4 regions of the Cytobacillus sp. SAFR-174 genome follow, and region 1 is predicted to be linked to each of the others. Evidence: riboswitches for the same ligand, from Rfam matches in the RefSeq annotation. Region 1 holds a riboswitch; each other region holds the start of a gene.

Region 1 (8,221 bases):
AGTGTCTGGTGTTTCTTGCCGGAATTGATTCCCTTCACTATTTCTTTAATCGCCCCCGGCTGGTCGCCCTGCGGGGAATATTTTGAGACTAATTCAAATTGATCCTTCACCTAAAAGCCTCCCGTTCAGATTACTTTTATCTATTTATATTAATCACAAACCAGCATTGAGATAATTCAAGATCCGGGATGCACCGCTGATTTGTCAGTTTTTTACTCAAAACTCATATCATCATTCTACCACAAAGAGCCTAAAACAAACCAATAATATGCGAACGGATATTCGTTTTTGTGTTTTCACTGAGAAAATATTGCTTGGGAAATATGCCGAATCATTGAGGGGAGTGTCGAAGAAAGGTTAATCAAACGTTTGATTGATTGCCTTGAGTTCAAACAAACGTTTGATTGAACTTCATTATAAGCTGATATGACGTATGCCTAAATACAGCTTTTAACTCATTAAATAAAAAACCTGTCGATAGGTTTGTTCGACAGGCTCTGCAAATTTCATTCCGCACTTGGCTTTATTTTCGGATTCAATTTTTGGGCATACCAAAACCCGACAGTCAGCGAAAGTGCGTCTATAACGATTAAGGCAAATGAATTGGTGTAGCCTTTATATACAGAAGCAGCAATAAGTCCCACCGTCAGCACCAGCCCGATTACACGATTATAGCTGACTCTCGTAAAAAACAATACCAGCAGTCCAGGAAGCAGAAGAGCTGACAGATATTTTAATCCCATTTAAAACACCTTCTTTTGGTTTTTCACAAAAATTCAAGGTTTCTACCATTAGAATAGCTTTTCACCGAAGGATGTACAAGTTTTTTCAGTGTTATTCCAAGCGTTCTTTCACATAATAAGAAAAAGAATTTATTATGGAGGAATGCATCATGGCCAGAAGAAAAAGACGCCCGCTAGTACCGGAATCAAGAGGTGCATTGGACCAGCTGAAAAATCAGGTAATGGCAAACCAGGGGTATCATGTTGACAGAAAAAATCCGGACGCTGTGAAATATGAAATTGCTGGCGAGGCAGGTGTGCCTTTGAAGCAAGGCTATAATGGCACGCTTACATCCAAACAGGCAGGAACAGTTGGCGGAAAGATTGGCGGCAGCATGGTGAAGGAACTTATCCGGATGGCACAGGAACGGATGAAGGAACAGTAGAAATGTGAACTTTGGGAAAAGAGTGGGGAAATTCGGGAAACGAACACTTATTTTGAGGAAAAGACTCATCAAATTGGGGAAACAACTCTCCAATTTGAGGAAAACACTCACAAAAAAAAGCTATCCCGCAAAAGGATAGCTTTTGTTCTTATTCAGCAGCCTTTCGCTCTAGAAATTCCTGTTTAATGGATTTAAGCAGTTCCGGGTCAGTTACTAGCTGGAAGGCAGTGAGTGCCAGTCCTTTCGCTCCCGTAAGCAGCGCTTCGTCTCCTTTTGCAGATGCGGCCGCTTCCCGGAACGGAACAGTATGGGCAACGAGATTATCCGCACCAATTTTAATATAAGGGTGAATGGTTGGCACCACCTGGCTGATGTTGCCGGCATCCGTCGAACCGATTCCATCCCGGTCCCCTTCCACTACGGTTTCTCCCAAGTCTTCAATCACTTCTTTAAACACCTTGTCATATGTCTTGTTTAACAGCAGGTTATCTACTTCGTTTTGAAATGCGATGACATTCAGCTTTGCTCCTGTTGCCAGTGCAACACCTTCAGCGACAGCTTTAACCTTCCGTGTTACCTCATTTAAATCTGTTCTGGTTGAAGCACGAATGAAAAATCTGGCTTTTGCATACTCAGGGATAATATTTGGAGCATCCCCGCCATGTGTAATAATTCCATGGATTCGCACATCATCCTTCAATTGCTGACGGAGAGCATTTATTCCGTTGAACAGCTGAATAACTGCATCCAGAGCATTGATTCCTTCCTCCGGTGAAGCTGCTGCATGGGCAGGCTTTCCGATAAACTCGAAGTCAAGCGGATCCACAGCCAGTGATGAACTGGTGAGGCGGGTATGGTTTGATGGATGAACCATAAGGGCAGCATCAATGCCTTCAAGCAATCCATGCTTCACAAAGCTTCCTTTTGCACTTCCATTTGGCCCGCCTTCTTCTGCCGGGGTTCCAAGCACTACTGCTTCTCCGCCGGTCTCATCAATAACCTTGCTCAATGCAATGGCTGCCGCCACACTTGTTGTGCCTATAATATTGTGGCCGCATCCATGGCCCAGTCCTGGAAGAGCATCGTATTCTGCAAGGAATGCAATGGACGACCCCGGTTTAGCGGATTTTTTCCGGGCCAGAAAAGCTGTTTCATGCCCGGCCACTGCCCGCTCCACTTCAAATCCTTCCTTCTCAAGAATGCCTGAAAGCAAGCGCGAGGCAAAAAACTCCTCATTCCCTATTTCCGGGTTTGCATGGATCTGATGGCTTGCAGAAAGGTAAAGTTCCTTATTATCATCAACATTCTTCCTGATTGCTTCTTTCAGTTCGGATAGTGCTTTTACAGGTGCCGTCATCATTGTTCCTCCTTTTATAAAGTGAAACTTAAATCAGTGGGGATTTTCCTTATCCCCCACTTATCCTCCTTTGATTCCTCTGAGTCTTGGTGTGGGGGTCTTACTGCCCGTTAGACTGCGATAAATTAATTACCAGCCAATATCACTTAATGGAATGAACGTCGGGATCATGCTTCCGTCATATTCTTTCGTGATGAAATCAGCTACATCATCTTCCTGGTAAAGTTCCGCAATTCTCTTAAGCGTTTTGTTATCCTTGTCTTCTGTTCTTACAGCAATGATATTTACATAAGGTGTAGCGGTTTCGCTTTCAATAAACACTGAATCCTTAGTTGGGTTGAATCCGGCGTCTACGGCAATTCCGTTATTGATGACTGAAGCCGACACATCCGGAAGTGCACGCGGCGTCTGCGCTGATACCATTTCTACAAATTCAAGGTTCTTTTTGTTTTCAACGATTTTATTCAAGTCCAGATTTCCGTCATAGTCCTCGGATAATTTGATCAGGCCGGCTTCCTCCAGTAAAAGAAGGGCTCTTCCGCCATTAGAAGCATCATTTGGAATGGCGATTTTGCCGCCTTCCGGAATGTCTTCTACAGATTTTACTTTCTCAGAATAAAGACCCATTGGTGCTAAAACAGTTGTCGCAATCGGTGTAAGATCCATATTATGCTCTTTAATAAAAGTGTCGAAATAAGCGACAGTCTGGAATGCATTTACATCAAGATCACCTTCTGCAAGGGCTACATTTGGCTGCACATAGTCAGAGAAAGTCACAACCTCAATGTCAATGCCTTCTTTTTCAGCTTTTTCGGCAATAAAGTCCCAGATGCGTGTATCTGATCCGCTGACACCCAATTTAACCTTCTTTGTTTCTTCTCCGCCTGTTGTGCTTGAGCATGCCGCAGTGAACACAGCCAATGCTAAAATAATGAATGATAAAAACAGTTTTTTCATGATGTGTTTCCTCCTAAGTTATCTTCTTCTGATTTTTTTTGATAAAATATTTCCGAATGACTGCAGGCCTTGAACCATGACCACTAAAATTGCAACGGTAATCAGCATGACGGTTGTATCGAATCGCTGGTAGCCGTATGTAATGGCAAGGTCACCAAGGCCGCCTCCTCCGACTGCCCCGGCCATGGCTGAAGCTCCGACCAGACCGATTGTCGCAATGGTAAAGCCTAATACCAGCGAACTGAGTGCTTCCGGTATCAGAAACTTTAAAATGATCTGGCCAGGTGTCGCTCCCATTGCTTCTGCCGCTTCAATAACTCCCGGATCAACCTCAAGCAATGAGTTTTCTATTAATCTCGCAATGTATGGTCCTGCATAAAAGACGAGCGGCACTACGGCTGCAGCAGTTCCAATCGATGTTCCGACAATCATCCGTGTGATTGGGATGATGGCTACCATTAGAATGATGAAGGGGACTGATCTGAAAATATTAATAATGCTGTTTATGATGTTAAAAACAACGGTGTTTTCCAGCAGATGCCCTTTCCTTGTCACAACAAGCAATATGCCGAGCGGCAGTCCGATAAAAGCTGAAAACAGCAAGGAGAATGCCACCATTTGGACCGTTTCGATTAAGGCTTCGATGATTTTTTCCTGGTTAACTAGCACGTGATGTCACTTCCTTTATTGAAACTTTTTCCTGGCTGATATACTGAATAGCACGTTTGATTTCACTGTCCGGACCTTGGAATTCGACAATCAGGTTGCCAAATGGTGTTCCCTGCAGTTCAGTAATATTTCCAAACAGGACGTTGAAGTCGATATTAAACTTTTTGGCAACCTGAGAAAGCAGCGGCTGCCCTGCAGAGTTTCCGACAAAGTTGATTCTGAATACCTTTTGAAGCCCCTGCTGTTTTTCAATTACTTGCTTAATGGAGTCAGGTATTTGATCATTCATAACCGTGCTGACAAAGTTTTTCGCTGTTGGAGTTTTTGGTGAGGAAAAGACATTGAAGACGGTTCCTTCTTCAATAATTTTCCCTGCCTCGATAACAGCGACACGATCACAGATCTCCCTGATAACAGACATTTCATGAGTAATGATCAGAATGGTAATGTTGTATTCTTTATTTATTTTTTTCAGCAGCTGCAGGATCGAGCTGGTGGTCTGCGGATCCAGAGCTGACGTTGCTTCATCACATAATAGAATGGAAGGCTGGGTCGCCAGCGCCCTTGCAATCCCGATTCGCTGCTTTTGCCCGCCTGATAGCTGATCAGGATAGCTGTTCGCCTTATCGGCAAGCCCTACAAAATCTAATAGTTCATGGACACGCTTTTTTATTTCATCCTTAGGGATCTTAGCCAGTGTAAGCGGCATCGCCACATTCGCAAACACGGTTTTGGAGTTTAAAAGGTTAAAATGCTGAAAGACCATACCAATGTTTCTTTTCACTTCGCGAATTTCTTTTACTGATAAAGCCGTCAGATCATGGCCACTTACAATGACCTTTCCTGAAGTCGGCTTCTCCAGCCAATTGACACAGCGGATCAAAGAACTCTTTCCCGCACCACTGAAGCCGATCACCCCGAAAATCTCACCCTTATTAATCTTTAAATCTATTCCATCCAGAGCAGCTACCTGCTGACCTCCGCTTTCATAGACCTTCTTTAAATTCTGAAACTCTATCATGCAGCATCTCTCCTTTGTTGGTGACAGGCACCTATACCACTTTCGTGATGTGGTATAGGTACCTGTCACCGCTTTATAAACAATTATTCCTATGCGAAAACTAAGATTTATATCCTGAAATTTACCCCTTCCGCCAGAAGAGGTTTTTTGAAATCCTCTCCTTATCTTTCAGGCTTTTTGCCTGCTGGATTTGGCACGGTGCGTTCTGCCTGCTGCCGAAGCTTCATTGGGCCAGGTCCCTCTGCTTCTCTCGATAAGAATTATTCATATGTTTATGAATAGAATCTTGATGTATTTTTTCCACATAAAACAAAAACCCTCTTCTAAAGAAAGAAGAGGGCAGCATTTATCAATGGTCCTCTTCTTATCTTTCAAGCAATGCTTGCTGGATTTGGCACGGTACACTTTTGTCCGCTGCCGAGGTGTCATAGGGCCAGTCCCTCAACCTCTCTTGATAAGAAGATTTTTATTATGCGGTTGTTAATATGTTTATTACTTTACCATCTTAAAGAAAAGGATGTCAATCATATTTTTTAAATATTTTCACTTGATCCATTTTCATAAATTTCTGTAAATTTTTAGAGCCATCTTTTCGGTGAATAATCACCACACCTGCTAGAGCGATCATCCCACCCACAATGGATAACATAGCCGGCACCTCCCCCAGCCAAACCCACGCAATGACAAACGCCATTACTGGAGTCAGATATAGAGAACTCACCGCTTCAGACGCTCCCCCTATGGATGCAAGAAAAGCCAGGGCAATATATGGAATTACCGTCGGAAAAATCCCCAAATAGAGGACACTTAAAGTGGATTCAGCCGAAGCATGAAAGATCTCATTTCCGAGCCCGGGAAGATAAACCAGCATAAAAGCAGTCCCTGCCCATACCGTATACGATGTAAATGACAAAAATCCGTATTTATTAAAATATTTAGTCTGAAATACGAAATAGATGCTTTCTGAAATGGAAGCAAGGAGGACGAATAAAATACCGGTTTGGATTTCAAACCCGCCTCCTGTACCAAGCGAAATTAGTGCGGCACCCGCAAAGCTGACAGCGGAACCCGTCCACCTTGCTCTTCCAAACCTTTCGCTTAAAAATAAAGCAGCCAATGCAGCCGAAAAGATTGGAGTCATTGATACAATCAAGCTTGCCGGCCCGGCGCTTACTGTTTTTTCACCCATATTCAGTGCTGTATGATAAACCGTAAAACCAAGGAATCCCAGCATAAAAATGGCAGGAAGATCCCTTATATCCGGAAGGCGCATCTTCGTCACCAGTGCGAGGGCACCAAGTGCAGCGGAGCCAATTAAAAGCCTGAAAAGGGCAAGGTGTTCCGGGGAGTATGATTCCAGCCCAGCCCGGATTCCCGGGAATGCGGATGCCCAGAGAATGATAATAGAACTATGCGCCGCGATAATCATAAATTTTTTATTTGCCAACTTCATCCCCCTTATCAGCATTTCCCAGCCATTATCTATGCTGCTTTTCAGGATAAGCAATAACTGATACAATGTCCTCAACCAATTAGAAAAGAATTTTGCCAGCCAATTTTTATAAAGGCGGTTATATGGATGGATACAGCACAATTGCCAAAATATCAGCAAGTTATGGAAACGATTAAAGGAAAGATTTCCAAAGGCGAATGGCCAATCGGAAGTAAAATTCCAAGCCAGCGGAAACTGGCTGAAGAGTTTGGAGTAAACCGAAGCACTATTATCACTGCTCTGGAAGAACTTGCAGCAGATGGATTAATAGAGGGGAAAACGGGGGTTGGCACTAAGGTTATTAATAATACATGGACTCTGCTCGCTTCAAGGCAGTCTGCCAGCTGGAGCGAGTATATCGATACAGGGATACACAGGGCCAGCGAAAAAATCGTTCAGGAAATTAATGACTTAGAAATGGACCCCGCTTTTATACAGCTCAGCAAAGGAGAGCTTTCCCCAGAAATTTTCCCTGTACAAACAATGCAGAAAGTTCTAAAGGAAGCTGCTGATGAATTGAGTGAGCTCGGTTATGAGGAACCAAAGGGGTATTTCCCATTAAGACAGGCAGTAAGTGAGTATTTGGCAACATCCGGAATCTTCACTTCTCCTTCCTCCATACTTATTGTTTCGGGAGGGCTGCAGGCACTGCAGCTTGTTTCACTCGGACTTGTGCAAAGAGGGGCACCCGTATTTCTGGAAAAGCCCTCTTACCTATATTCTTTACAGCTTTTCCGGTCTTCAGGCATGAATTTAAAGGGGCTGCCAATGGATAAGGAGGGAATTATCACTAAAAGCATCTCTTTGAAGAAATACGAAAAAGGGAAATCCATTTTATACACGATTCCTTCCTATCATAATCCTACTGGAATTTTAATGACAGAAAAAAGAAGGAGGGAACTGCTTGATGTGTGCAGAATAGAACAGCTGCCAATTGTGGAAGACGATATTTACCGTGAGCTATGGCTTGATGAAATGCCTCCGCCACCATTAAAAGCAATGGACAAAAATGGCCAGGTCCTTTATATGGGAAGCTTGTCAAAAACATTGAGTCCCGGACTTCGAATAGGCTGGGTAGCAGCACCTGAACCTGTTATCGACCGGCTTGCCGATCTTAAAATGCAGACTGACTATGGTTCAAGTTCACTTTCACAAAGGGTAGCTGAAAAATGGCTGTCCACCGGCCTCTATCAAAAGCATATGGAAAATGTACGTGAGAAGTTAAGAATTCGCCGTAATACTGCCCTGGATGCATTAGATGCTCACTTGTCCGGGATAGCAGAATGGAATTCTCCAGAAGGCGGTTTTTTTATATGGCTGAAAGTACCGTCCAATATTCCAATTCGAAGTCTCTATCGGCAGGCTATTTCAAGAAAGCTGCTGATGAATCCAGGCAGCATATACAGTGACGGACCGAATCATTATATACGAATTTCGTATGCTTATGCCCCGCTGGAGGAACTGGAGGAAGGGATATTCATCCTTGGAGAGGAAATAAGAAAGCTCCTGTGATCATAGTACCTAACAAGGTATTATTCTTTTCAATTGGCATAGAGT
Region 2 (8,221 bases), on a different contig from region 1:
CAAGCAGATGGAAAATATGCGGACCAATAAAGAATTAAAAGAGGATTACGATAAATATCCGGATCCCATTCAGAATAAAAACAAAGACAAGAACCTTCGCTGATCGCGGAGGTTTATTTTTGTATAAAAAATGGGCTTGTCTAAAAGATGCTTCGAATGTCTTATTGTCAAAATTATTTGTAAATTATTTTGTCTTCCCGCATATGATAGAGTAATAAACATTTCTTTGTATTGGTGCATGAATATTAAAATCACTGCCGGGAAATGAATCTATGAAATGAAGGCAGACTGCTGAAATGGGGATGTTTCATCTTTTTTTGACACTCGCGATATTGTATGTTGGAAAGCTGTAATGTGTGAAATTTATTTTAAAAGGAGGGGTTAACATGACGAATGTCAATAACCATCAGTTTGTGATTTCCCAAGAAGATTGGTCCCTCCATCGCAAAGGCTATGATGACCAGCAGCGTCATCAGGATAAAGTCCAGGAAGCAATCCGCAACAATTTGCCTGATTTGATAACGGAAGAAAACATTGTAATGTCGAATGGGCGGGAAGTGGTAAAGATTCCGATTCGCTCATTGGATGAATACAAAATCCGTTATAACTATGATAAAAACAAACATGTCGGCCAAGGCGATGGAGATAGCCAGATTGGAGATGTAGTGGCCCGTGACGGATCCGGCAGCCAGAAAGGACCCGGAAAGGGGCAAGGAGCAGGCGACCAGGCAGGCGAGGATTATTTTGAAGCAGAAGTATCACTCATGGAAATTGAAGAGGCTTTATTTAAACAATTGGAATTGCCTAATTTAAAGAGAAAAGAACAGGATGAAAATGTTGTAGAGGATATTGAATTTAATGACATCAGAAAAACAGGTTTAATGGGCAATATTGATAAGAAAAGGACCATGATGTCGGCATTCAAGCGCAACGCAATGAAGGGCAAGGCAGCGTTCCACCCGATTTATAAGGAAGATTTGAAGTTTAAGACCTGGAATGAAATTGTAAAGCCTGATTCGAAGGCTGTCGTGCTTGCGATGATGGATACGAGCGGATCGATGGGGATCTGGGAAAAGTATATGGCCAGAAGCTTTTTCTTCTGGATGACGCGGTTCCTGAGAACCAAATATGAGACAGTTGAAATTGAATTTATTGCCCACCATACAGAAGCAAAAGTGGTTTCAGAAGAGGACTTTTTTTCAAAAGGAGAAAGCGGTGGAACGATTTGTTCATCTGCCTACCGAAAAGCGCTTGAGCTGATAGATGCCAAGTACGATCCGCGTAAATTTAATATTTATCCTTTCCACTTCTCAGACGGTGATAACCTGACCTCTGATAATGCCCGCTGTGTCAAGCTGGTGGAAGACCTGATGAAGGTGTCCAATATGTTTGGATACGGTGAGGTCAACCAGTACAACCGCCACTCGACTCTGATGTCCGCCTATAAAAATATCAAAAATGATGATTTCCGATATTATATTCTTAAGCAAAAAGCAGATGTATTCCATGCGATGAAAAGCTTTTTCAAACAGGAAGAGGATAAGAAGAAATATGCCTAAAGAGAGGGAAACCTCTCTTTTTATTTCAGCAAAAAGCCCCCATTTTCAGGGGGCTGATGCTATTTAAGCCTGTCTTTTGTAAGCAATTCTTGCCGATTTACTTCACTGGTTTTCATCTCTGCTGAAGTATGTGAATGCTGAACACGACTGGGATTCTCGCTGACACAGCATGGATCAGCGGATTTATCTGCCAGTGTTTTGATATCCGATTCATGGACAACCTCCCGGGCTGAAGCACTCTCCATATATCCTTCAGAGTTTTCGGCAGTGATTCTCTGATTGTCCTGCGTGGAGTTTGGATATTTCCCATAATAGTCAGCGATTAAGACATATTTTCCGTCAAAAACCATGCTTGCGTATCGATCCAGGTCATGTTCATCAAATCGTGTACCATCTTTTTTATCGGGATCAATCCCTGAACTTGTGGCCGGATCTTCCCCCATGAATAGAGCTTTAACAGAATCAAGAAAACGCTGATTGCCCAGCTCCTGGGAACCGACTATCCGCAAGTTCACTCCGTAATTGTCTGCAAAGCTTTCAAGATTTGCGCCATCCTTTGAGACGATCACAAGATTTTCCTTCTGATATCCATTTGACCCTGCACCTTCAATGGCTTCTTTAAGCTCTTGCTGAGTATCGAATCCGCCTATTAATATATTCTTCTGCATATTTTTCACTCCCAGTGTAGTATGATATTTTTTTATTTCCCTGAATTGCTGGCGGAGAAACGTTCTTTTGCTTTTGAAGGGCTGGATGCAATAGCGTTTAGTCCTGAATCATTATATGGCACAAGCCGTATAAATTAATAAAACACAAAGAATACAGTATGATAAAGGTATAATAACTGAATTGAATTGCTGCTGGAGGTGGGCAGATATGGAGATTGAGAAACTGGCTAAAAGGTTAGGGAACAGAACCCCAATTATTTTGGGAAGTGAGCGATTTTCCAAGTTCGCTATTTTGCTTCCGCTGGTTGAAATCAATAATGAGGTACATGTCCTATTTGAAGTGCGTTCACTTAAAATGAGAAGGCAGCCTGGGGAGGTATGTTTCCCCGGCGGAAGGATAGATCCGGAAGATAGGGATGAAGAGCATACGGCCGTCCGTGAAACCTCTGAGGAACTCGGTGTGGGCGAAGACAGCATCACAAATGTTTCCCCGCTGGATTACATGATCTCCTTCGGTCAAATTATTTACCCTTATGCAGGCATTATCCAAAACCCGGACAAGATTGTCCCGAACCCTGATGAAGTAGAAGAGGTTTTTACCGTCCCCCTTTCATTTCTGAAAAAAGTAAAGCCTGAAACATATCACGTAAATTTTAAAGTAGAGCCTGAAGAAAATTTTCCTTTTGATTTAATTGCCGGAGGTGAAAATTACAATTGGCAGACAAGGAGAGCGGAAGAGGTATTTTACTATTTCCAGGACAAGGTCATCTGGGGGCTGACTGCCAGAATCCTTAAACATTTTCTTGAGATCATAACAGAAGATTTCAATGAAAGTGAAAGCGTCTGAAGAAAATAATTTTCAAAAAGGTTGACGCAGTCCTGATAAATGTTTATGATTCATATAAATTGAATACTTAGAAACTTCTTATCAAGAGAGGCGGAGGGACTGACCCTATGATGCCTCGGCAACCAGCATTCATGCACGGTGCCAAATTCAGAGGAATACATTTTCCGAAGATAAGAAGGCGGAATGAACGGAATATTAATTCAAACCCCTTCTTGTCTGTAATGGACGGAAGGGGTTTTTTGTTTTTTACGGCAGGCACAATAAATTTTATCCAGGGGGAATAAATAATGTCAGCAATAACGATCGGGCTATTGGGGTTTGGAACTGTTGGAAAAGGAGTGTATGAAACAATCAGAAAGCATCAGGGAAGGCTACAGGCGATACTCGGGAAAGAAGTGAAGGTTTCCGCTATCCTGGTCAAAAATGTAAATAAACATTCTTTGCCTGATGATGAGGTGCTTTTAACAGATGACTTTCAGGATATTATTGAGCTTCCAAAGCTTGATGTCGTAATTGATGCCATTGTTGGCAGGGAGCCGGGCTATACGTATCTGCGCCAGGCCATATCGAGAGGATGCCATGTCATTACAGCGAATAAAGAGATGTTTGCATTTCATGGAAGTGAGCTTGCGAGGCTGGCAAAAGAAAAGAATGTATCACTGGGATATGAAGCAACAGTCGGCGGCGGTATCCCCATCATTCAGACCATCAGGCAGCTGCTGAATGCCAACAGGATCGAACGGATTGAAGGAATTTTAAATGGCACATCCAATTTCATTTTGACAAGTATGCGCGAAGAGAACTTATCATTTGAAGAAGCATTGAAAATCGCTCAGGAAAAAGGCTATGCAGAAGCCGATCCTAAAAATGATATCGAAGGATATGACGCCTTTTACAAAGCAGTTGTTCTGAGCGAGCTTGTATTCGGGAAAGCGCCTGCACAGGAATACTCTGTAAGAGAAGGCATTACTGATATTACGATTGAGCAAATCCGATTGGCTGATTCGCTGGGGTTGAAATTCAAGCATGCAGCATCGATTCATAGGGAAAAAGATTCTGTCCGCTGTACAGTAAAGCCGGTCCTGACAGGTGAATCGCATCCTCTATACAGAGTAGAAGGCGTGCAGAATGCCGTTTCAATCGATGCGGATATTGTCGGGAATATCAGTCTGCAGGGACCTGGAGCAGGCATGTTCCCGACAGCGAGTGCGATTATTGAAGATTTAATTCATGTGGGCAAAGCCGATTTCCCTTCAGCATATGAGGAAGCTGCATTGGAAGAGAAGGTCCCTGAACAGCAGCTCTGGGTTATATTGGGTGATGTTGAAGGATATGAATTCCTTGAGGGAGTTGAAATCGTCAGCAAAGTGTCAGAGCAGGCCCTGATCGTTAAGGGAGCTGCAGAGGCTGTGTCATTATTAGACAAATCCGATTTGAAGGCTTATCAAGTGCTTGGAGATTATGCAGTCACGGCAGGGAAGTATAAGCAGGTACAGACGGTCTGAAAAACAGAAGGGGCAAGCCTTTGAGCTGCCCCTCCTGAAGTATGTTTAGAGATGGTGGATACTAAGCCTGCTGTTTATTAAATAAAGGATTATTTAATCCGGAATACAGGTCTTTAACATGAACTGTTACTATCTTAGCGCCAATCTGGACATGGACCATATTATCAAAAACAGCTGTTACCAGGCCGTTTAATGAAACATTCGCACCAATATTGAGATCTTTGCCGGGAGATTTAACATTTTTCTTGTTTGCCATCGTAACACCATCCCATTCCAATTTATTGAAACTTATACATAGAATATTGCCTTTTTATAGTAAAATAAACGCTTTAATAAAAAAAGTCCAGTAAAATAGCTTGTTTTTTTATCGACAAATTGCAATGAAATTAGACACTTATCTAAAAACAGCTGATGGCACATCGAACTGCCTCCATAGGAAGAGGATGAAAAGAATGGAAAGTCCCCATGCGGCAGCTGGCCGCTTGTGGTGCACCCAAAGGATGGTAAACATAACAGTATTGAAAAGAATCGACCATTTTAAACTCCAGCCATTATCGTACTTTATCAGATTAAATTTGATATCAACCACCTCATTTACCGTATAGAGAAGGACCCAGCCTGAGATATAAAGCAGTTTCTTAATAAATTTTCCTCCAGGGAATCTGTATAGATAGATCAAAATAGTTGCCGGATACTTTACAGCCATAATGGAAAAACTGACATGGGTATTTGTAAGATTCACCTTCTCATCGACCCCCTGTGGATCATATGTCCACATCGGATAAAAGTCTGAGAGCAGATATAAATATAAAAAGTCCCCTAATATGTAAAAAAGGATGGTGGGATAATACATTTTCCAATTTCTCCAGTCACCCCACTTCCATAGAGCGAAAATCCACAAAAAAGCATATAGAGCATTCATTCCATTCACCTCTTCCCAGAGCGCACAGTTATTCCTATCCTATCCAATTTAAGAAAAAATAAAAAAACTAAGCAGGTTAAGGCAGATAAATAACCGGAAAACCCAATCAGAAGGGGGCTTTCCGGTCGTTTTTAATATAGCTGTTATTTTCTGTTCCGTGATACATAAGGACTATCGGACATCCAGAATCTCCAGAGATAATCCCGTGCTTCACCGGAATTATCAATGCCTATTCGTGTTCCCCGTTTGATTTCCCCGGGAGGGATTCCTTTAGCAATCATTAGAGGAGGGCTGGTAAAATGGCGGCCATAATCATCTATTGTTATATCGAGAGCTTTAGTTAATTTACCTGGCCCATTAGTGAGGTTTTTAAGATCTTCCATCTTACGTCTTTTCTTCATTAACTCAATTCCGTCGACAGGTTCAATCCCTCTGATCAATACAGCTTCCGGCTTTTCCTTTTGACCGCTCACAACATTAACGAGGCAATGGGTATGCATCACATAAGTGTAGACAAAACCTGGTTCATTAAACATGATTTCGGTCCTTTTTGTTCTCCTGTTCCCAAAGCTGTGTGCTGCTCTATCCTCCGGGCCCATATAAGCTTCCGTCTCGACAATATAGCCTGAGGCAATTCCTTCTTCAGTTTCTTTGATCAATAAGCAGCCCAGAAGAGCTTCAGCCAGCAGAAGCGTCGGCTGCCGGTAAAAGCTGTCTGGAAGAGGAGCATATTGTGTTATCTCTTTCATAGTCAATCTCTCCAATAAGTATTTTATGAGGTTCGGTCTTATGTTTTTACCCTGTGCTATTTTTTCATAACCATACCTGCAGTATAATAGCAAAAGGATTACAAGACAGGATGTGTGCATTAATGAATAAAAATATCGGTTTTATCGGAAGCGGAAAAATGGCTCAGGCGATAATCGGGGGTATATTAAAATCTGATCTGGTGAATGCAAGGCAGATTATTGCTTCAGCGAAAACGGAGAAAACGCTTGTTGACATTAAAAATAGGTGGGATATACAAACACGCTTTTCTAATAGTGAGGCAGCGGAGGAAGCTGATATACTGTTTCTGGCTATTAAGCCTGATGCTCATGCTGCAGTTATTGACGAAATTAAAGATTGCATCCAATCACATGCCATTATCATAACGATTGCGGCCGGCATAAGTCTTTCTTTTCTGGAAAAGTCATTTGGCAGAAAGATTAAAGCAGTCCGTTCCATGCCTAATACTCCTTCTTTGGTGGGTGAAGGCATGAGCGTTCTTTCAGCGAATGAATCACTATCTCCTGAGGAGATGGAAGATGTAATCAAAATATTTTCATGTATTGGCAGAGCAGCGGTTATGGAAGAAAAGATGATGGACGCAATTCCCGCTATCAGCGGTTCTTCGCCCGCTTATGCCTATATGTTCATTGAAGCATTGGCAGATGGCGGTGTAAAAGCCGGACTGCCCCGTAATCAATCTTATGAGCTCGCAGCACAGGCTATTTTGGGGGCAGCCAGGATGGTGCTGGAAACAGGCAGACACCCTGCGGAATTGAAGGATGAGGTTTGTACTCCGGGAGGTGCAACAATAGAAGCCGTTGCAGAACTGGAGAGAAAAGGGTTCCGTTCAGCGGTCATGAGTGCGATGGAACAATGCTTTGAAAAGACAAAGGCACTTTCCCGGAAAAATAATTAGACAAGAATTATTTTTCCAGACCCGGCACTTTTATAATGCCGGGTTCTTCAATGGTTTTAGGCACAAAAATAAAGAAAAACAAGAACATTCGGCAGCGAAATGGAATATATAATAAGAAAATTTAAATTTTAATTCCGACTTGACTCATAGGAATACATGTATTATAGTAAGTCATTATAATAACATCTTTTGGGGAGGATTCAGTCCGATGAGTACAGGACTTTTAATTTTAAATATTATTGTAATGCTTCTGCTTTTAGGCGCATTGTTCTTTATGCAGAAAAAGCATATCTCATTCTCAAAGCGTGTGTTTACAGCGCTTGGTTTAGGGATCCTGTTTGGCTTTGCACTTCAGCTGATATATGGACCTGGTGCTGAGGTTATTGCCAAATCTGCAGACTGGTTTAATTTAGTTGGCGGAGGTTATGTGAAGTTCCTGCAAATGATCGTCATGCCTCTTGTCTTCATTTCAATTTTAGGGGCTTTTACTAAGCTTAAATTAACAAATAATATTGGGAAAATCAGTGTGCTAATCCTTGGACTGCTTGTAGGTACCACTGCAGTTGCTGCTGCTGTCGGAATTGCAACAGCTGTCGGTTTTGACCTGGAGGCTGTCCAAATCAGCGGAGGCGACGCTGAGACTGCCCGCGGGCAGCAGCTTGAAGAAACATATCAGGGCATTGAAGGAAGAACGTTCCCGCAGCAAATGCTTGATTTGCTTCCGGCCAACCCATTCCTTGATTTTACAGGGGCAAGACCAACATCAACGATTTCAGTCGTTATCTTTGCAGCCTTTTTAGGGATTGCTTATCTTGGTGTGAGAAGGAAATCACCAGAGCAGGCTGAACTCTTTGCGAAAATTGTGGATGCATTCTATGCAATCATCATGCGAGTTGTAACATTAATATTACGCTTAACACCATATGGAGTTTTGGCAATTATGACGAAAACAGTCGCGATGAGTGACTTTGACTCCATCTTGAATTTAGGTAAGTTTGTTATTGCTTCTTATGTCGCACTTGCCATTATGTTC
Region 3 (8,221 bases), 120 kb from region 1:
GAGTGGCCCTGCTTGAAGGAGGAGTGGGTGCGCTGGCTCTTGCCAGCGGCCAGTCTGCTATTACGCTTGCCATTTTAAATATTGCCGAAGCTGGTGATGAAATTGTTGCTGCATCCAATTTATATGGAGGTACTTATAATTTGTTTGCAGTCACACTTCCCAAGTATGGAATAAAGGTGAAACTGGTCGATCCAAAGGATCCGGAAAATTTCCGCAGCGCCATTACAGATAAAACAAAGGCTGTCTTTGCCGAAACGATTGGAAACCCGAGCCTGAAAATCCTGGATATTGAAAAGGTTGCCGCAATTGCACACGAAAAAGGTGTGCCGCTGATTGTCGATAACACTTTTGCTACCCCTTATCTTTGCAGGCCTATTGAACATGGAGCTGATATTGTCATACACTCTGCGACAAAATGGCTGCTCGGCAATGGTACCACTATGGGGGGAATAATAGTTGACGGCGGAAAATTCGACTGGAATTCCCCTAAGTTCCCGGGATTCACAGAGCCGGATCCGAGCTACCATAATATTGTCTATAGCGAAGCAATCGGCGAAGCAGCTTATATTATCAAAGCCCGTGTACAGCTGTTAAGAGACTTAGGGCCGGCAATGAGTGCGCAAAGTGCATTTCAGTTCACATTGGGCCTTGAGACTCTGCATGTAAGAATGAAGGAGCATGTTGCCAATACTAAAAAGGTAGTGGAATATCTGGAGGCGCATCCGGCCGTTAATTGGGTGCTCTATCCAGGTCATGAAAGCCACCCGGACAAAGAATTGGCAGATAAATATTTGCCAAAAGGAGCCGGAGCAGTGGCTGTATTTGGAATAGCTGGCGGAAGAGAGGCTGGAGCCAAGCTGATCAATAGCCTGCAGCTATGGGCACATGTGGCAAATGTCGGGGACGCAAAGAGCCTGATTATTCACCCTGCAAGCACTACTCATCAGCAGCTGGATGAAGAAGGCTTAAAGGCTGCGGGAGTTTCGGAGGATCTAATTCGGATTTCGATCGGCATCGAAAATGCAGAAGATTTAATTGAAGACCTGGAACAGGCGATAGAAGCAGCTGCAGGTCTCACATCACTTGCTGCAAAAGCGTAAAGGGAAATTTACCATTCACTTTTTTCCGAAAGTTTGAAATTTCATCGTTGACACCTTTTTAATGGCTATGATACGATAGCAAACGTAATTAAAAAACTGCTTAATTCATTTAAAGTATTAATTGAATATAGAACGTAACGCTCTTATCAAGAGAGGTGGAGGGAAGTGCCCTATGAAGCCCGGCAACCGTCAATTAGTTGAAATGGTGCCAATTCACTCAAAGCATAGCTTTGATAGATGAGAGAAAGGACTAAATCTCTTTATGCCTTTCTGCTCATGTGCAGAAAGGCATTTTTGCTTTTGCGCATGAAAGCCTATGAGGAGTAAAAGATAAGGGAATAAAAGCAGTCTATTAATTATTATCTGTATCTTTCGATAAAAGAGGTGACTATCACGTTGATTTCCATAAAGGATGTACAGAAGATATTTTCTTCAAAAAAAGGCCAGGTTAAAGCAGTTGATGATGTAAACCTGGAGGTAAAAGAAGGAGAAATATTCGGTGTTATCGGATATAGCGGTGCAGGTAAAAGTACCTTAATCCGCATGCTCAATGGGCTGGAGCTTCCTACCCATGGCAGTGTTACTGTAGCAGGCAATGAGGTTTCAAAGATAAAGGGAAGCAAGCTGAGAAAAGCTCGTCAGGAAATAAGCATGATTTTCCAGCATTTCAACCTGTTATGGTCAAGAACAGTAAGAGAAAATATTGCATTTCCGCTTGAAATCGCAGGTGTTTCCCGGCAGGAAAGGCTCAAAAGAGTAGACGAGCTCATTAAACTCGTCGGTCTGGAAGGAAGGGAAGATGCCTACCCTTCTCAGCTTAGCGGAGGTCAAAAGCAAAGGGTCGGAATTGCCAGAGCCCTTGCCAATAATCCAAAAGTGCTGCTTTGTGATGAGGCGACATCTGCCCTTGATCCTCAGACAACAGATTCCATTTTGGAGCTGCTTGTAGACATCAATGAACGACTGGGCTTAACCATTGTCCTTATTACACATGAAATGCATGTAATCCGTAAAATCTGCCATCGGGTTGCTGTTATGGAAGGCGGCCGGATTGTGGAAATCGGACCTGTATTGGATGTCTTTAAGAATCCGAAAGCTGTGATTACAAAGCGCTTTGTCCAGCAGGTGACAGAGCCTGAAGAAACGAAGGAAACAATTGATCATCTGGTCGATTTGTATCCAAAAGGAAAAGTAGTCCAATTAGGATTTGTCGGCGAATCAGCTGAACAGCCATTGATTACAAACCTGATCCGTCACTTCCAGGTAACTGTTAATATTCTTCAGGGGAAGATTTCCCAGACGCAGAATGGTTCCTACGGTACCTTATTCATCCATGTTGATGGAGAACCAGAGGAAGTTGCAAAAGCAATCGAATATATCCATTCTCAGCAAGTGGGCGTGGAGGTGATTTCCAATGCTTAATGAATGGTTTCCAAATGTGAAATGGGACTCCATGTGGGAAGCTACTGTGGAAACTCTCTATATGACAGCTATTTCTGTTATTGCAACCTTTATTTTAGGAGCGATTTTGGGGCTGCTGCTCTTTTTGACCTCGAAAGGGAATATATGGGAAAATGCAGCAGTCAATAAAGTTATCTCTGCGTTCGTCAATATTTTCCGTTCGATTCCATTTATTATCCTGATTGTATTGCTGATTCCTTTCACGAAGCTTTTGCTTGGAACAATGATTGGGGAGGATGCGGCATTGCCTGCATTAATTATTGGTGCTGCCCCGTTTTATGCCCGAATGGTGGAAATCGGCTTGAGGGAAATTGACAAAGGGGTAATTGAAGCTGCCAAGTCTATGGGCGCAAAAACAAGCACGATCATCTGGAAGGTTCTGCTTCCAGAATCAATGCCCGCCCTTGTTTCGGGAATTACTGTGACAGCTATCGCACTGGTTGGCTACACGGCAATGGCTGGTGTAATCGGTGCCGGGGGACTTGGAAATCTGGCTTATCTGGAAGGATTCCAGCGGAGCCGAAGTGATGTAACGCTTATGGCGACCGTCATTATTTTAATCATCGTATTTATCATCCAGTTTATTGGAGATATCATTACAACAAAATTAGACAAACGATAAGGAGAGATTGACATGAAAAAATGGTTATCACTTGCTCTTGCACTGGCAGTTGCACTTGTTCTTGCAGCTTGCGGCACTTCAGAAGAGGGCGGCAATGCCGGAGAAGGCGGAGATAGTAAAGATAGCAAAAAGATTACAGTGGGGGCTTCCAATGTCCCTCATGCTGAAATTCTTGACGAAGCAAAGCCATTACTTGAAGAAAAAGGCTTTGAACTTGATGTTGTAACATTCCAGGATTATGTATTGCCAAACCAGGCTCTAGAGTCTAAAGAACTTGATGCTAACTACTTCCAGCACATTCCTTATCTTGAGTCACAAAAGGCTGAGCATGGATATGATTTTACGAATGCAGGCGGAATTCATATTGAACCAATCGGTGTGTATTCCCAAAAGTATAAAAAACTTGAGGAGCTTCCAAAGGGTGCAACCATCATCATGAGCAACTCAGTCGCAGACCATGGCCGCATCCTTTCCATGCTTGAAGCTGAGGGACTTATCACTTTAAATGAAGATGTGGAAAAAACGGAAGCAACACTGGAAGATATAAAAGAAAATCCAAAAAAATTAAAGTTTGATACTGAATATGAAGCATCACTTCTTCCTCAGATTTACAATAATGGAGAAGGAGACGCAGTCCTGATTAACTCCAACTATGCAATCGATGCAGGATTAAATCCTCTTAAAGATTCAATTGCAATCGAAGATAAAGATTCACCATATGTAAATGTAATTGCAGTACGCACAGGTGATGAAGAAAAAGAAGGAATTAAAGCTCTTGTGGAAGTGCTTCGTTCCAAGGAAATCCAGGATTTCATTCTTGAAAAATATGAAGGTGCCGTTGTGCCGGTATCTGAGTAAAGCAGAAATGCAGGCGTTCACAGCGCCTGTTTTTTTTGTGGATCAGCAATCCCGCTTCCCGTATAGATTGAAAAGCAATCAAACATACTAACCTTGATACTATTTGAAATGGAGTGGAGATCGATGGAACATTATCAGGAACCTTCAAACTCAATAGAAGAAGCCCTGCATGATTATAAAGTCGGATTAGGTGTTTTTACTGAAAAAATGCCGGATTTGGCAAAGCATTATAATGCTTTTACAGAAGCCTGCTTTAAAGAAGGAGTGTTATCCCAAAAAGAGAAGCAGCTGATCGCCCTCGGCATCAGTTTATATTCTCAGGATGAGTACTGCATTATTTACCACATGAAAGGCTGCATTGATCAAGGTGCGTCTGAAGAAGAGATTCTTGAGGCAGTAGGAGTAACAGCAGCTTTTGGCGGCGGAGCGGCAATGAGCCAGGCAGTTACGCTTGTCCAGGAGGCCATGACCGAATTGAATCAGCGAAATCACTGAAAATCTTCTCCTGCTTAGCAGCAGGAGTTTTCTTTTGAAATGATGATTTTTCAGAAAATTTATAAAAACAACCATTAATCCAGAGCATTCGGCCAGTATTCTAAGGATAGGAAGTATGAAAGCGTTTCACCAGTTCTCATTCCTTATTTTGCTAAAAAAATCAGGTTTTTTCCGCTTTGTGCGGGGTATAGTGTGAGTGTTAAGATTTTAGATGTAAAACCAAATGCTGAAAAGCATAAAAACCGAAAGGATTGATTCATTATCAGTCAGTTACAGCTGAACTACACGAGTGAAATGGAAAAAGCTATGCAAGCTGCCCATGGAGTTGGATATGAAGTGTACAGCCGGAAACATGATATTCGAATGGAAGTTGAAAAAAGACGTGAAGAAGATTATCTTCAAAGCCAGCGGTTAGTTGCAGATCTTGAAAGAAAAATTCATTCCTAAGTTAAAGGTATATATAATAATGAAGTAAATAGTAACCAGTGCCAATGATGCACTGGTTTTCTTTTTGCAGTACATGAAATTACAGTACCGGGAAAAAATAGACAGGACATGCTGGTTTCCGGTAATTTCACTCTTTGATGACAAAGATTTTATATGATAAAATCTATATCTGCAGGCTTTCTAAACATTTTCGTTTGAAAAGTTTGTTTATGGTCTCAAAGAGTTGCTATGATATTTGATTTGTTATAAGATTGTAATGAGAATAAAATGAGAATAGAGATTTGCGGATGAAACCGATTTACAAATCTTTTTTTATTGACGGAGGTATATATTATGGCAGGATCAGTACTTACAATTAAAGACCTTCATGTTGCTATTGAGGGAAAAGAAATACTAAAAGGTGTAAACCTTGAGATTAAAGGCGGAGAAATTCACGCAATCATGGGGCCGAACGGTACAGGTAAATCTACTTTATCTTCTGCTATCATGGGCCATCCAAAATATGAAGTAACACAGGGAAGCATCACTTTAGATGGTAAAGATGTTCTTGAAATGGAAGTTGACGAGCGCGCACGTGCCGGCCTATTCCTTGCAATGCAATATCCAAGTGAAATCAGCGGCGTAACAAATGCCGATTTTTTACGTTCTGCAATTAATAGCCGCCTTGAAGAAGGAAATGAAATTTCTCTTATGAAATTCATCCGCAAAATGGACAGCAAGATGGAATTCCTTGAAATGGATCTTGACATGGCTCAGCGTTATCTTAATGAAGGTTTCTCAGGCGGAGAAAAGAAGCGCAATGAAATTCTTCAATTAATGATGCTTGAACCTAAAATGGCTATCCTGGATGAAATCGATTCCGGATTGGATATCGATGCATTGAAAGTTGTTTCAAAAGGAATCAATGAAATGCGCGGAGAAGAGTTCGGATGCTTAATCATCACACACTATCAGCGCCTTCTTAACTACATCACACCTGACCATGTTCACGTCATGATGCAGGGCCGCGTTGTAAAATCAGGCGGACCGGAGCTTGCACAGCGCTTAGAAGCTGAAGGATATGACTGGATTAAGAAAGAATTGGGCATTGAAGACGAAACAGTTGGGCAAGAAGCGTAAGCGTTAGGGGGATCACTATGACAACGGAAATAAAACTACCATTTGATAAGGAATATGTTAGTTCCTTTTCAAAAGATATGGGCGAGCCGGCATGGCTGACAGAACTCCGTCTAAATGCGCTTGCAGACGCGGAAAGCCTGCCAATGCCAAAGCCTGATAAAACTAAAATAGATAAATGGAACTTCACACAGTTCGAAAAGCACATTGTCGGAAGTGAAGACTTTGCGTCTCTAAACGACCTTCCTGAAGATGTAAGAAACCTGATTGATACAGAAGCTGGCGATCAGAATTTATATATTCAGCGCAATAATAGACCAACGCATTTGACTGTATCTAAAGAACTGCAGGAAAAAGGTGTTATTTTCACAGACATCTTTACAGCGGCAAGAGAACACAGTGAGCTGCTACAGAAGTATTTTATGAAGGATGGCGTCAAAACGGACGAACACCGTTTAACTTCTTTGCACGCGGCTCTTTTAAACGGCGGAGCGTTCTTGTACGTTCCGAAAAATGTGGAAATTTCAGCGCCGATTCAAGCTGTATATATCCATGATGATAAAGAGGCAAACCTGTTCAACCATGTATTGGTTGTAGCTGATGATAACAGCTCAGTTACTTACGTGGAAAACTATCTTTCTGTAGTTGAGGAAGCGAACGGCATCTTCAATATTGTTACAGAGGTCATTGCAGGTGCAAATGCACGAGTACAATATGGTGCGGTTGACACACTTGCTAAAGGAACAACAGCTTATGTGAACCGCCGCGGGGTTGCAGGCCGTGATGCCCGCATTGAATGGGCTCTTGGACTTATGAACGATGGCAATACAGTTTCAGAGAATACAACTAACCTTGTTGGAGACGGTTCTTTCGGGGATACTAAAACAGTTGTTGTAGGACGCGGAGAACAGACTCAAAACTTTACAACGAAAGTAGTTCATTTCGGAAGGAATTCTGAAGGCTACATTTTAAAGCATGGGGTTATGAAAGACTCTGCTTCATCCATCTTTAATGGAATCGGTAAAATTGAACATGGGGCTTCCAAGTCAAATGCCGAGCAGGAATCACGCGTACTGATGTTAAGCGAAAAAGCGCGCGGGGATGCCAACCCGATTTTATTAATCGATGAAGATGATGTAACAGCAGGACACGCAGCTTCAGTCGGCCGTGTGGATCCATTGCAGCTTTATTATTTAATGAGCCGCGGCATCTCCCAAAAAGAGGCTGAACGTCTTGTTATTCACGGCTTCCTGGCGCCTGTTGTTAATGCTCTTCCAATTGAAGGCGTTAAAAAGCAGCTGACTGCCGTTATTGAAAGGAAAGTAAAATAATGAATGCCCGTGAGATTCGGCAAATGTTTCCCATCCTGGATCAGGAAGTCAATGGAAATCCTCTTGTTTATCTGGACAGTGCCGCTACTTCCCAAAAGCCTGTTCCGGTAATTGAGGCGATTGATAAATACTACCGGGAATATAATTCGAATGTTCATAGAGGCGTCCATACGCTAGGCACGAGAGCAACCGATGGCTATGAAGGTGCCAGGGAAAAGGTGCGTAAATTCATTAATGCAAAATCTACTGAGGAAGTTATTTTCACAAGAGGAACAACAACTTCCATCAATACAGTTGCAGCAAGCTACGGACGCGCTAACCTCTCAGAAGGCGATGAAATTGTGATCTCCTATATGGAGCACCACAGCAATATCATTCCGTGGCAGCAGGTAGCGAAACAGACGGGTGCCACATTAAAGTACCTTCCCCTGCAGGAAGACGGAACCATCTCCCTTGAGGATGTCAGGACAACCGTAACAGCCGATACCAAAATCGTATCGATCATGCAGGTATCGAATGTACTTGGTGTTATGAACCCGATTAAGGAAATTGCAAAAATCGCCCATGAAAATGGCGCTATTATGGTTGTGGATGGTGCACAAAGTGCTCCGCATATGAAAATAGATGTTCAGGACCTGGATTGTGATTTTCTTGCTTTTTCCGGTCATAAGATGTGTGGCCCTACCGGCATTGGTGTTCTTTACGGAAAGAAAAAGCACCTTGAAAAAATGGAGCCGGTTGAATTTGGCGGCGAAATGATCGACTTTGTCGGCCTCTATGAATCAACATGG
Region 4 (8,221 bases), on a different contig from region 1:
TTATATCTCTTTTTTACTTCTTCTATTGTAAGGTTTGGATAGGATACATCCAACATCTGTTTTACTAGGTGCGGGTAAAAGTTGGTGACAATTGTCTGGGGGTTGTTAACGATTACAGTAGTACCTTTTATAAGCCCGGCTAACATTAAAGACATAAAACCTCCGGCAGAACTTCCATAAAAGTAAACATTATTCTTCTTATAATTTAGCTTTAAGATCATTTTATTCAAGAGTACTGACACATCCTTCAAGTAATGCCTGTCAGCTGTACCATTTCCCCATCCAATTGTCAGTTTATCCCACAAGTATAAAGTAGGATCATTGTAATAGATAAGCGATTCCTTAAAATCATCGATCCACGCATGACGCTGAAAGACTGGCGGCTTCATTCTGGTTGGATCAAATGAACCAGAACCTAAGATAAGCAATTTTTCAGAATTTCTTATTCTTATTAAAAATTCAAAGAGAACCCCATGCCAGTCTACAATTAATATATATGGAGCACCTTTTTTAAAACTAAAGTTGTTAAGTTGGTCATATTTAATTTTATATCTTTTATAAGAGTTTAACATTTTAACTCTACCCTTCTTGTCATATTCGACCTTTTTATCATTTATATGACTAGAATTCCTTGAATGATTGTATGCTTGTCTCTGTACTTACAAGGTTTGGGTAAACCATTAAATAATGTTATTTGAAAGATATGAAGGCATGCGAATTATTCTCTCGATCAGTGTAGTGAATGATCTTTAATGGAGACAGAATATTCTAATCCCCATATGACTTACCCGCCAAATGATAAAGTTCAAAAACCGCAGATGTGTCTGAAACAGACAGGCTTTTTCTGTGGTTTCAGCAATAGGTTAAAAATTGGACTAACATTACCGAAGGTACTCCAATTTATCTTTACTTTTCATTTAAGTTCTATAGATTGGCCTCTGCGACTCTCCCCAGCCTGCAAACCCCCTCTGTTATTTCTTTCTCATCAGCAAAGCTGAAAGAAAGGCGAAGACATTCTGTTCCAGCTGCCTGATTTATGAAAAAGTACTTGCCAGGAATAAAAGATACCCCCTCTGCAAGGGCATGTGTCAGCAGTTGCGATGTATCAGCACCAGGGAATTTCACCCAAACAAAGTACCCGCCTTCAGGCACATACCATGAAGCTGCTTCAGGAATGTACTGTTCCAGTGCAGAGATCATAGCCGCGCATTTCGACCTGTATGACTCTCTCAAGTTTACTAGTTTTTCATTAAAATCTGTGTTTGCTAAATAAACAGCCATGGCAGCTTGAGCAAACGGATGGTTCAGATCTTTTTTAAACCAGGCGCATGCATGGATGATTTCACTTGTTCCGGCTATCCATCCTATACGCATGCCCGGAGCCACTATCTTTGATAGCGAACCGACATGCAGAACTCGGGAGTTTTGATCCATTGCTTTTAGAGCCGGAAGACTTTTATTAAAAAATAATTCCCCATAAGCATCATCCTCTACTATTAGGAAATTAAATTTGTCCGCAAGCTCCAATACATGCTGCCTGCGCTCTTCTGTCATTGTTGTTCCTGTTGGGTTTTGAAAGGTCGGGATCGTATAAAGAAAACGCGGAAGGGCAAGCCCTTTTTGATTCCTTTCCTCCAGGATCTCTTCCAACGCCTCTGTTTGAAGTCCGTCCTTGTCTACAGGAATACTAATTATCTGTTTGGTGTAATTTTGGAAAATCTCTAAAGCCTCCATATAGGTGGGGGACTCTATTGCAATAATTGTCTCCTCATCAAGGAGAATGCGGGCAATCAAATCGATTGCCTGACAGGCACCCGAAGTTATCAAAAGCTCACTTTCCGTTACAGATATCCCCCGCTCTTTCAATCTTTCTAAAATCTGCTCCTTTAATTTTGCTGTTTTTGGACTGCCTATATAATGGAGCGGTAAATCATGTTCTTCATCTAATAGACAATTAACAGCTGCCTTTACCTCTTCATCCGGCACAAGGTCAGGTGCCGGGTAGCCGCAATGCAGGCGTATACAATCATCCGGTATCTCCGGAATCCACTCCCCTGGGGGAGTATTCTGAAGCGCCTTTTTGATTTTATCAGTAAAAAAAGAATCATCATTCACTTCGATCTACACCCTTCCAGCACTATTATTATTAAGTATAATTGTTCCAAAAACCTAGAAAAGCAAGTTTTCTTCGAAATGTCTTTTTACTTTTCCCCAATCTTCCTTTATAACACTATATAGGACAGTATGGCGAATGGTCCCTTCTTTTCGTATCATATGATTTCGAAGGACGCCCTCTTTTACCGCACCGGTACGTTCGATCGCTTTTTGTGAACGGAAGTTTTCATGTCCGGTTTTAATTTGTACGCGATTCACGGACAGTTCTTCAAAACAGTATGTTAATAATAAATATTTACAGTTTGAATTAATATTCGTGCGCCAATAAAGAGGGTTTATCCATGTTGAGCCGATTTCGAGCCGTTTATGCAGGATTGAGATATCGAGAAACCAAGTAGCACCGATGATATTCCCTGTTTTTTGATGGACAATGACAAAAGCAAAGTCGGTGCCCTGCTCACGTTTTTGTAACGCATCGTTGACGTATTGAATTACCCGGCTTTTATCAGTTAAATCAACAGACATATGCTCCCATATACGATGATCCTGTGCCGCTTCATAAATTCCCTCTGCATGCTCAAGTTCCATCGGAATTAATTGAACAATATCATTCTCTAATCTTTGCATGCCAACACTCTCCTTGAAACAATTAAACCTCTTTTCATTGATTCCGACAAATATGCAGCAACTATCATCATGAGATTCTCCATCTCCACTAATATATAAATACAATTATCACACTGCTGTTTTTACAGCCAGTATCAGCCCGGTAGCCCAATCCAATTCTGTTATGTCCAGGTCAGGTCTGTCCTGCAGAGTTTTTAGAAGTTTTGTGGCTTTGATCCGGAATTCTTCAGGCAATTTCTGCTGCGGAAACACATCGTGAATCACATAAAAACCGCCGATATTTAAATGATCCAGAGTTTTGTCCAGAAGCTCGAATTTCCCCGGCCATGTGTCAGCAAAAATAAAATCGAATCCTTCGGACAGGCTATTGATAAATGCTGCGCCGTCCTCACAGCAAAATGTAATTCTGCTGTCATTACCGAGGTACTTTCTTGCAATCGATTGCACTGTCGAATCAATGTCAACAGTCGTAAGCTTACTGCTTTCATCCATCCCATCCATGATCCATGAAGCAGACGCTCCCGTGCCTGTTCCCAGCTCCAAGAAGCTTCCCCCTGGTTTTGAGGCAGCCAGCCCCTTTAGTAAAAACCCTGTTTTTCGATCACATGACTGCCCGAAGCCGAGCACATCTGATTCCTGTAATATCCTTGAATATGCTTCCGGCACCTGTATAACGCCGTTTTCCATTTTACCATTCCTCCTCTTTCTTCGTTCTAATCTAACCAAGCTCAAACTATAAAAGAGCATCAAAAAAAGGCCTCTCAGTATAAGAGGCCTTTACTATTAAAAACGACCTCTTATCTCACAGAGCTTAAACTCTGTTGGAATTAGCACCTTCCTGACATAATCAGGGGTTGCTGAGGCTTCGCAGGGCCAGTCCCTCCACCTCTCGTGATAAGAATTGTGAATACTTATTGATTTTCACCCAAGTATTGCATAGTTTCAGTAAAATGGCAATACTTTCATTCTTTTAAATCTAATGAACTGCTTCCTCTCCCTGATAAATCCTAAATGCCGGAACAATCGTATCCGACACAATTTCTTTCCCCTTTTCACGGATGAAGTCCAATTTATAGTACGCTTCGAATCTCTGGCTGATTTCTGTTTTCACCAATTCAGGCGGAGTGACGACGATGAATTGGAACTTCAGCTTATCGGCTACAGCGAAAATAGGATCGAGCACATGGGCAGAAGCAGCTTGGCCGAAGGGATTATCACAGACTAGCGGAACCCAGCTTTGATCGGTTTCACTCTTGACCGAAAGAAGCATCATCATCATGACCATGCGGGCAGAAAGCTTTTGACCGCCGCTGCCATCTGATTTCGTCCTTGAACCCTGGTTGATCGTCTGCCAGGTCGAATAATGCTCACGCTGCGGTTTACCGTACATGAAGGCATTGTCTGTACGCATGTTATAAACCAGGAGCTCCGGATAGCGATTTCTGAGGGAAACAAATAAAATTTGCTCATCACTGATAAGCTGTTTGATTTCCTGTTCCAGCATCGGATTATTATCATCAATCATCTCAAATCGCTTTGTAATTTTATTAATGGCTGAAACGAAATGCTGCTTCAGTAAAGGTTCAACATCTTCCGCTTTTTTAGGCAGGATATCTTCTTTAAGCTGGACGAGCGGGAAAGAACCCCTTTCATTCTTAAGCTTCATTTTCGAAATCATCGAGCGAATTGACTCTGAAATGCTCATTACCTTCATGCTTGCCCGGCTTGCCCAGAAGTTTTGCGCCTTTTCCGCCCGTTCTTTGTCGCGCTCCAGCTGCTCCAGGCCGCTCTGAGAAAAGCGCTTCATGTTCTGGACGACACTTTGAATATGCGCATAATGCCTTGTATCCATATGATCGAGCGTAGTTAAGACTTCATTCTTAAAGCGAATTTCCCAATCCTTGCCTTCAATAGAAAGCTTTAAATTTCTTAGTGATTGTTCAATCTTCGCATGCTTCTCTTGCCCTTCATCCTGAATAGCCTGATGTTTTTCACTCCAGGATAGGATGCTTTGCTTTCCATGACTCTTTATTTTTTCTATATCCTCATCCGAAAAAGCTGCCGCTTCCTCTTTAAGAATGACGGATAAATGCAATTGATCTTTTTCAAACTCAGTTATACTTTGTTCTGTCTCTTTTTTGCGCTCTTCCGTCTTCTTTATTTCTGCATTTGTCTGTTTGGTCTGATCAGTAATTTCAACCGTCTTCACTTCCAGATCAAGCTCTTCCCATTCTTCAGGCTGCTGGTCATGCTTGGCCACTTTTTTAGAGGTTTTTTTACGCTGATCCATTCCATGCTTTAAGGAAGTTTCCGCAATGGTTACGGTCTTTTCCTGCTCACGCTCTTCTTTCTCTGCTGCCTTTGTTTCCTTTGCAGCTGTCTGAACCATATTTTCCAAAATACTTATTGGTTCATCCGGTACAGAAGCATCCTTCCACTCTTCATTAAGGGCATGAAGTTTTTTCTCCAGCTTCCTTTGCTGCTTCTGTTCCGCATCTCTTGTCGCTTGAATCGCGAGCAGTTCACTGGCTTGTTCTTCTTTTGATTTTTTCAGCTGTTTAAGCTCTCCAATGCTGCCAATGATTTCTTCTAAAATATAGGGTGATAATCGCGGAACCTCTTCAGAAGCTTCTGCTTTCTCAGCGGCTGGAAAAGCTGCACCTTCAATAAAGAAGCCGATCTTCTTAATGTTTTGTTCGGCTGACAGCTTCCATTCCAGATAGGTCTGGCTCCACTTTTCCTGAAGGTCAGCGATGGTCTGAAGCTCATTTCCCAGCTCATTCTGCAGCTTTTCGAAAGCTTCCTTTTGTTTCTCTTTTTCCTGCTTTACCCGTTTATTTTCCTGATGCATCGACTTTTCTCGGTTAAATTCCGCTAAGGATTCCGCATCTTTAGATAGCTTTTCAATCTTTTTCTTCGTCTTTTCCAGCTGTTCTCTAAGTCCCAGCTGCAGTTCTTTTTCTTTTTCCTCCTGCACGATGATAGCCTGCAATTCCGTTTTCCTCGAAAGCAGGGCTTCCTTTTCCTGAAGAAGTTCTTTTTCGATATCACCGGCAAGGTCATGGGAAAGGAATCGGTCGATTTCTTTTATAATGCGGCGCAGCGCTGTTTCTGTTTTTTCCAACTCTGCAAGCGTATCTTTCTGATCTTCTATTTGTTTCGCAATCTGAATCTTCCAGTTTGTGAACTGATTTTTATCCGCCAGCAGCTCCTTCTCCGTCCCGGTGATCATCACAAAGGCATTCTGCTGATTTTCGCCCGCCATTTCTTCCCGCATAAAAATCGGGACCGGACTTTTATACATCCTTCCGCTAAGGACCTGCTTATTGATTTTTTCCCATTGCGGCCTGCTGACTACTAAGCCGTACGGCAGAAGAGGATGAGAAAGCATGTGGCTCGTCATTTCATCCGGCTTTAAGGATTGGAGAAATTGGGATCCGTAAAATACGTCAATCCCCGTCTTTTCATCAATCCATTCCTTCAGTTCCTGCACATCATTATTGGCAATCCAGAAATGCTCATCATTCAAGGCATAATCCAGCTGCGTTTCCCAGAGTGCTTTCTTTAATTCTTCCCCTTGCTCGCGATTTTGAACGAGGAGCTCTTCCACTTCCAGGGCATATTTTGATAAAAGGGCATTCGTGAATGGTGCTGTTACACCTTGCAGAAAACCTTGCAGATGATCGAACAGCTTTGTTTCTTTTTGCTGCTGCTCTTCACTGTTCTTTTTTAGCTCTTCACACTTTTCTTCTGAAAACTGAATGGATTGTGCGAGTGTACCATGGGAAGAAGCAAGCTGGTTCTGCTTTTCATTTGAACTATGCTCTTTTGCCTGTATATCTTTGAGTGCCGCTTCTTTGGTTTCTATCTGTTTATTCAGATTTTCAATAAAACCCGTTAAATCATAGGTAATGCGGTCACCGAATTCCTCGATAAGCTGTTCTTCTTTTGATTCAAATTCATGAATTTTGGTATAAAGAAAATCAATTTCTGTACGAAGCTGAGCAATCTCCTGGGTCTTTTGTTTGTCCTGCTTTGACAGGTCGTTTGCTTTTTTCTTTAAAAACCTTTGATATCCGGAATATTGCTGTACGGCTTCCCTAATGGCAGCGGAGGATTTCTCCCATTGCTGTGCCGCTTCTTTTTTGATTTCATCCATTCTTTGATTCACTTGCTCCAGGCCGCTGTTCTGCTCGAGCTTCGCAATTTGCTGGGAAAGCGCGCGAATGCTTTGTTCTCCTTCATGCCATTCTTTTAGTAACAGCTGAAAAGCCAGCTCTTCTTTTCGCTCCTGCTTTTCCTTCACTGATTCCTGCAGAACAATATGCTTCTTCTGCTCTTCCGCTAATTTCTTCTCCCAATCCAGCACTTCCCGGTGAGCTTTTGCATACTCAAGATTATCTTTCTGAAAACGCAGATCCACTTGCCTGCCTGTTAATTTTTCGATTTCCTTTTCCAGTTCAATGAGTGTTTCTTCTTCTGTTTTCTTCAAATGCTCCAAAGCGCCAAGCAGCTGTCTTCCGGCCTTAATACTGTCCTCTACAATTTCCTTATGCCCGATACCCTTTGCAAGGCTCTCTTCAAAAGGAAGAATATCTTCCAGGAACTCTTTATGTGCCTGCTCTCTTTTCAGTAAAACAGGGAGGTCCTTCGCGATGCTTGCCTGACTCTTAAAAATCTCCACCAGATCGTTCTTCTGATGCTCCGTCCGGTGCAGAACCTGACTGACTGTAGGAATGATCCGCTTTTGGAACAGGGAATGATCATCTTCAGCGCCTTCAAAGAATTTTCCGACGCCGCCTTCATCCTTATTAATGTCCTTCATAATATCCCAATCTTTTCGGTTAATCCCATATGTATCCAAAATTCGGTAGTGTTTCTTTGTATCCCGGTAAACATCGTATCCATTCCATTTTAAGTAATCCTTAAGGCCTTCTGTTTCAGCCAGTTCTCCATCTTCATAGAGCGGAATATGTTCAAGGGATGCTTCTTCTTTTCGTTCAAACTCCCTTGTATAAAAGGTAATATTGGGGACAATTTTCGCTTCCTGTTCAAGTGGTTTGCTTTCTCCGCTCTCTTCATTCATTGAAATACGCTGTTCTGCTGAAAACATTCCGCCCGTCACCAAATGCCTGTGGTCAGCCCCGTCGAGCTCCCACTGTATGAGAACATGAAAGGTATAGGGAATAAACTGCTCTTTATTATTAAAAAAGAATTGCTGATAAAAGCGATTATTCTGCTTTCCCCATGCGGTACCAGGCTTAAGGATCTGAAATATGGTCTGCAGGAAAACACCTTTCCCGCCTCCATTCATCATCGAAATGAGGCCATTTGTGGAGGTTTCCTCATTATGAAAGTTAAAGGTTGTGTCCCTATACTGCTTTTGCATGCCATCATATTTCAGGCCGGCAATTCTAATTCGATGTATTTTCGGCATGCTGATCCTCCTCTGTTTTCATTAATTCCTTGAACATCTCAT

The links. Region 1 has a riboswitch for S-adenosylmethionine ahead of ACTHRG_RS07110 (methionine ABC transporter ATP-binding protein). Riboswitches for the same ligand answer to the same signal wherever they lie in the genome.
Region 2: another riboswitch for S-adenosylmethionine. It lies ahead of ACTHRG_RS15855 (homoserine dehydrogenase); the one in region 1 lies ahead of ACTHRG_RS07110 (methionine ABC transporter ATP-binding protein).
Region 3: another riboswitch for S-adenosylmethionine. It lies ahead of ACTHRG_RS07705 (methionine ABC transporter ATP-binding protein); the one in region 1 lies ahead of ACTHRG_RS07110 (methionine ABC transporter ATP-binding protein).
Region 4: another riboswitch for S-adenosylmethionine. It lies ahead of ACTHRG_RS17880 (O-methyltransferase); the one in region 1 lies ahead of ACTHRG_RS07110 (methionine ABC transporter ATP-binding protein).

What each region holds. Positions count from the first base shown of each region.
Region 1 covers NZ_JBQCMZ010000005.1:91,135-99,355, reverse strand. The annotation lists gene uvrB (excinuclease ABC subunit UvrB) at 1-110, opposite strand, end outside; gene ACTHRG_RS07135 (DUF2198 family protein) at 507-743, opposite strand; gene ACTHRG_RS07130 (alpha/beta-type small acid-soluble spore protein) at 893-1,168, shown strand; gene ACTHRG_RS07125 (M20 family metallopeptidase) at 1,317-2,525, opposite strand; gene ACTHRG_RS07120 (MetQ/NlpA family ABC transporter substrate-binding protein) at 2,655-3,482, opposite strand; gene ACTHRG_RS07115 (methionine ABC transporter permease) at 3,501-4,151, opposite strand; gene ACTHRG_RS07110 (methionine ABC transporter ATP-binding protein) at 4,141-5,172, opposite strand; SAM riboswitch class I at 5,331-5,432, opposite strand; SAM riboswitch class I at 5,534-5,633, opposite strand; gene ACTHRG_RS07105 (DMT family transporter) at 5,693-6,619, opposite strand; gene pdxR (MocR-like pyridoxine biosynthesis transcription factor PdxR) at 6,752-8,176, shown strand.
Region 2 covers NZ_JBQCMZ010000015.1:86,958-95,178, reverse strand. The annotation lists gene ACTHRG_RS15875 (hypothetical protein) at 1-103, shown strand, start outside; gene yhbH (sporulation protein YhbH) at 387-1,559, shown strand; gene ACTHRG_RS15865 (general stress protein) at 1,619-2,227, opposite strand; gene ACTHRG_RS15860 (NUDIX hydrolase) at 2,436-3,074, shown strand; SAM riboswitch class I at 3,150-3,251, shown strand; gene ACTHRG_RS15855 (homoserine dehydrogenase) at 3,362-4,579, shown strand; gene ACTHRG_RS15850 (hypothetical protein) at 4,641-4,835, opposite strand; gene ACTHRG_RS15845 (CBO0543 family protein) at 4,974-5,501, opposite strand; gene ACTHRG_RS15840 (DNA-3-methyladenine glycosylase) at 5,645-6,250, opposite strand; gene proC (pyrroline-5-carboxylate reductase) at 6,373-7,188, shown strand; gene ACTHRG_RS15830 (L-cystine transporter) at 7,397-8,221, shown strand, end outside.
Region 3 covers NZ_JBQCMZ010000005.1:207,870-216,090, forward strand. The annotation lists gene ACTHRG_RS07700 (O-acetylhomoserine aminocarboxypropyltransferase/cysteine synthase family protein) at 1-1,100, shown strand, start outside; SAM riboswitch class I at 1,241-1,344, shown strand; gene ACTHRG_RS07705 (methionine ABC transporter ATP-binding protein) at 1,497-2,522, shown strand; gene ACTHRG_RS07710 (methionine ABC transporter permease) at 2,515-3,183, shown strand; gene ACTHRG_RS07715 (MetQ/NlpA family ABC transporter substrate-binding protein) at 3,196-4,041, shown strand; gene ACTHRG_RS07720 (carboxymuconolactone decarboxylase family protein) at 4,165-4,536, shown strand; gene ACTHRG_RS07725 (hypothetical protein) at 4,831-4,983, shown strand; gene sufC (Fe-S cluster assembly ATPase SufC) at 5,317-6,102, shown strand; gene sufD (Fe-S cluster assembly protein SufD) at 6,120-7,430, shown strand; gene ACTHRG_RS07740 (cysteine desulfurase) at 7,430-8,221, shown strand, end outside.
Region 4 covers NZ_JBQCMZ010000019.1:37,912-46,132, forward strand. The annotation lists gene ACTHRG_RS17865 (glycosyl transferase family 2) at 1-572, opposite strand, end outside; gene ACTHRG_RS17870 (PLP-dependent aminotransferase family protein) at 925-2,115, opposite strand; gene ACTHRG_RS17875 (GNAT family N-acetyltransferase) at 2,170-2,742, opposite strand; gene ACTHRG_RS17880 (O-methyltransferase) at 2,851-3,429, opposite strand; SAM riboswitch class I at 3,537-3,643, opposite strand; gene ACTHRG_RS17885 (hypothetical protein) at 3,719-8,179, opposite strand; gene ACTHRG_RS17890 (DUF6063 family protein) at 8,157-8,221, opposite strand, start outside.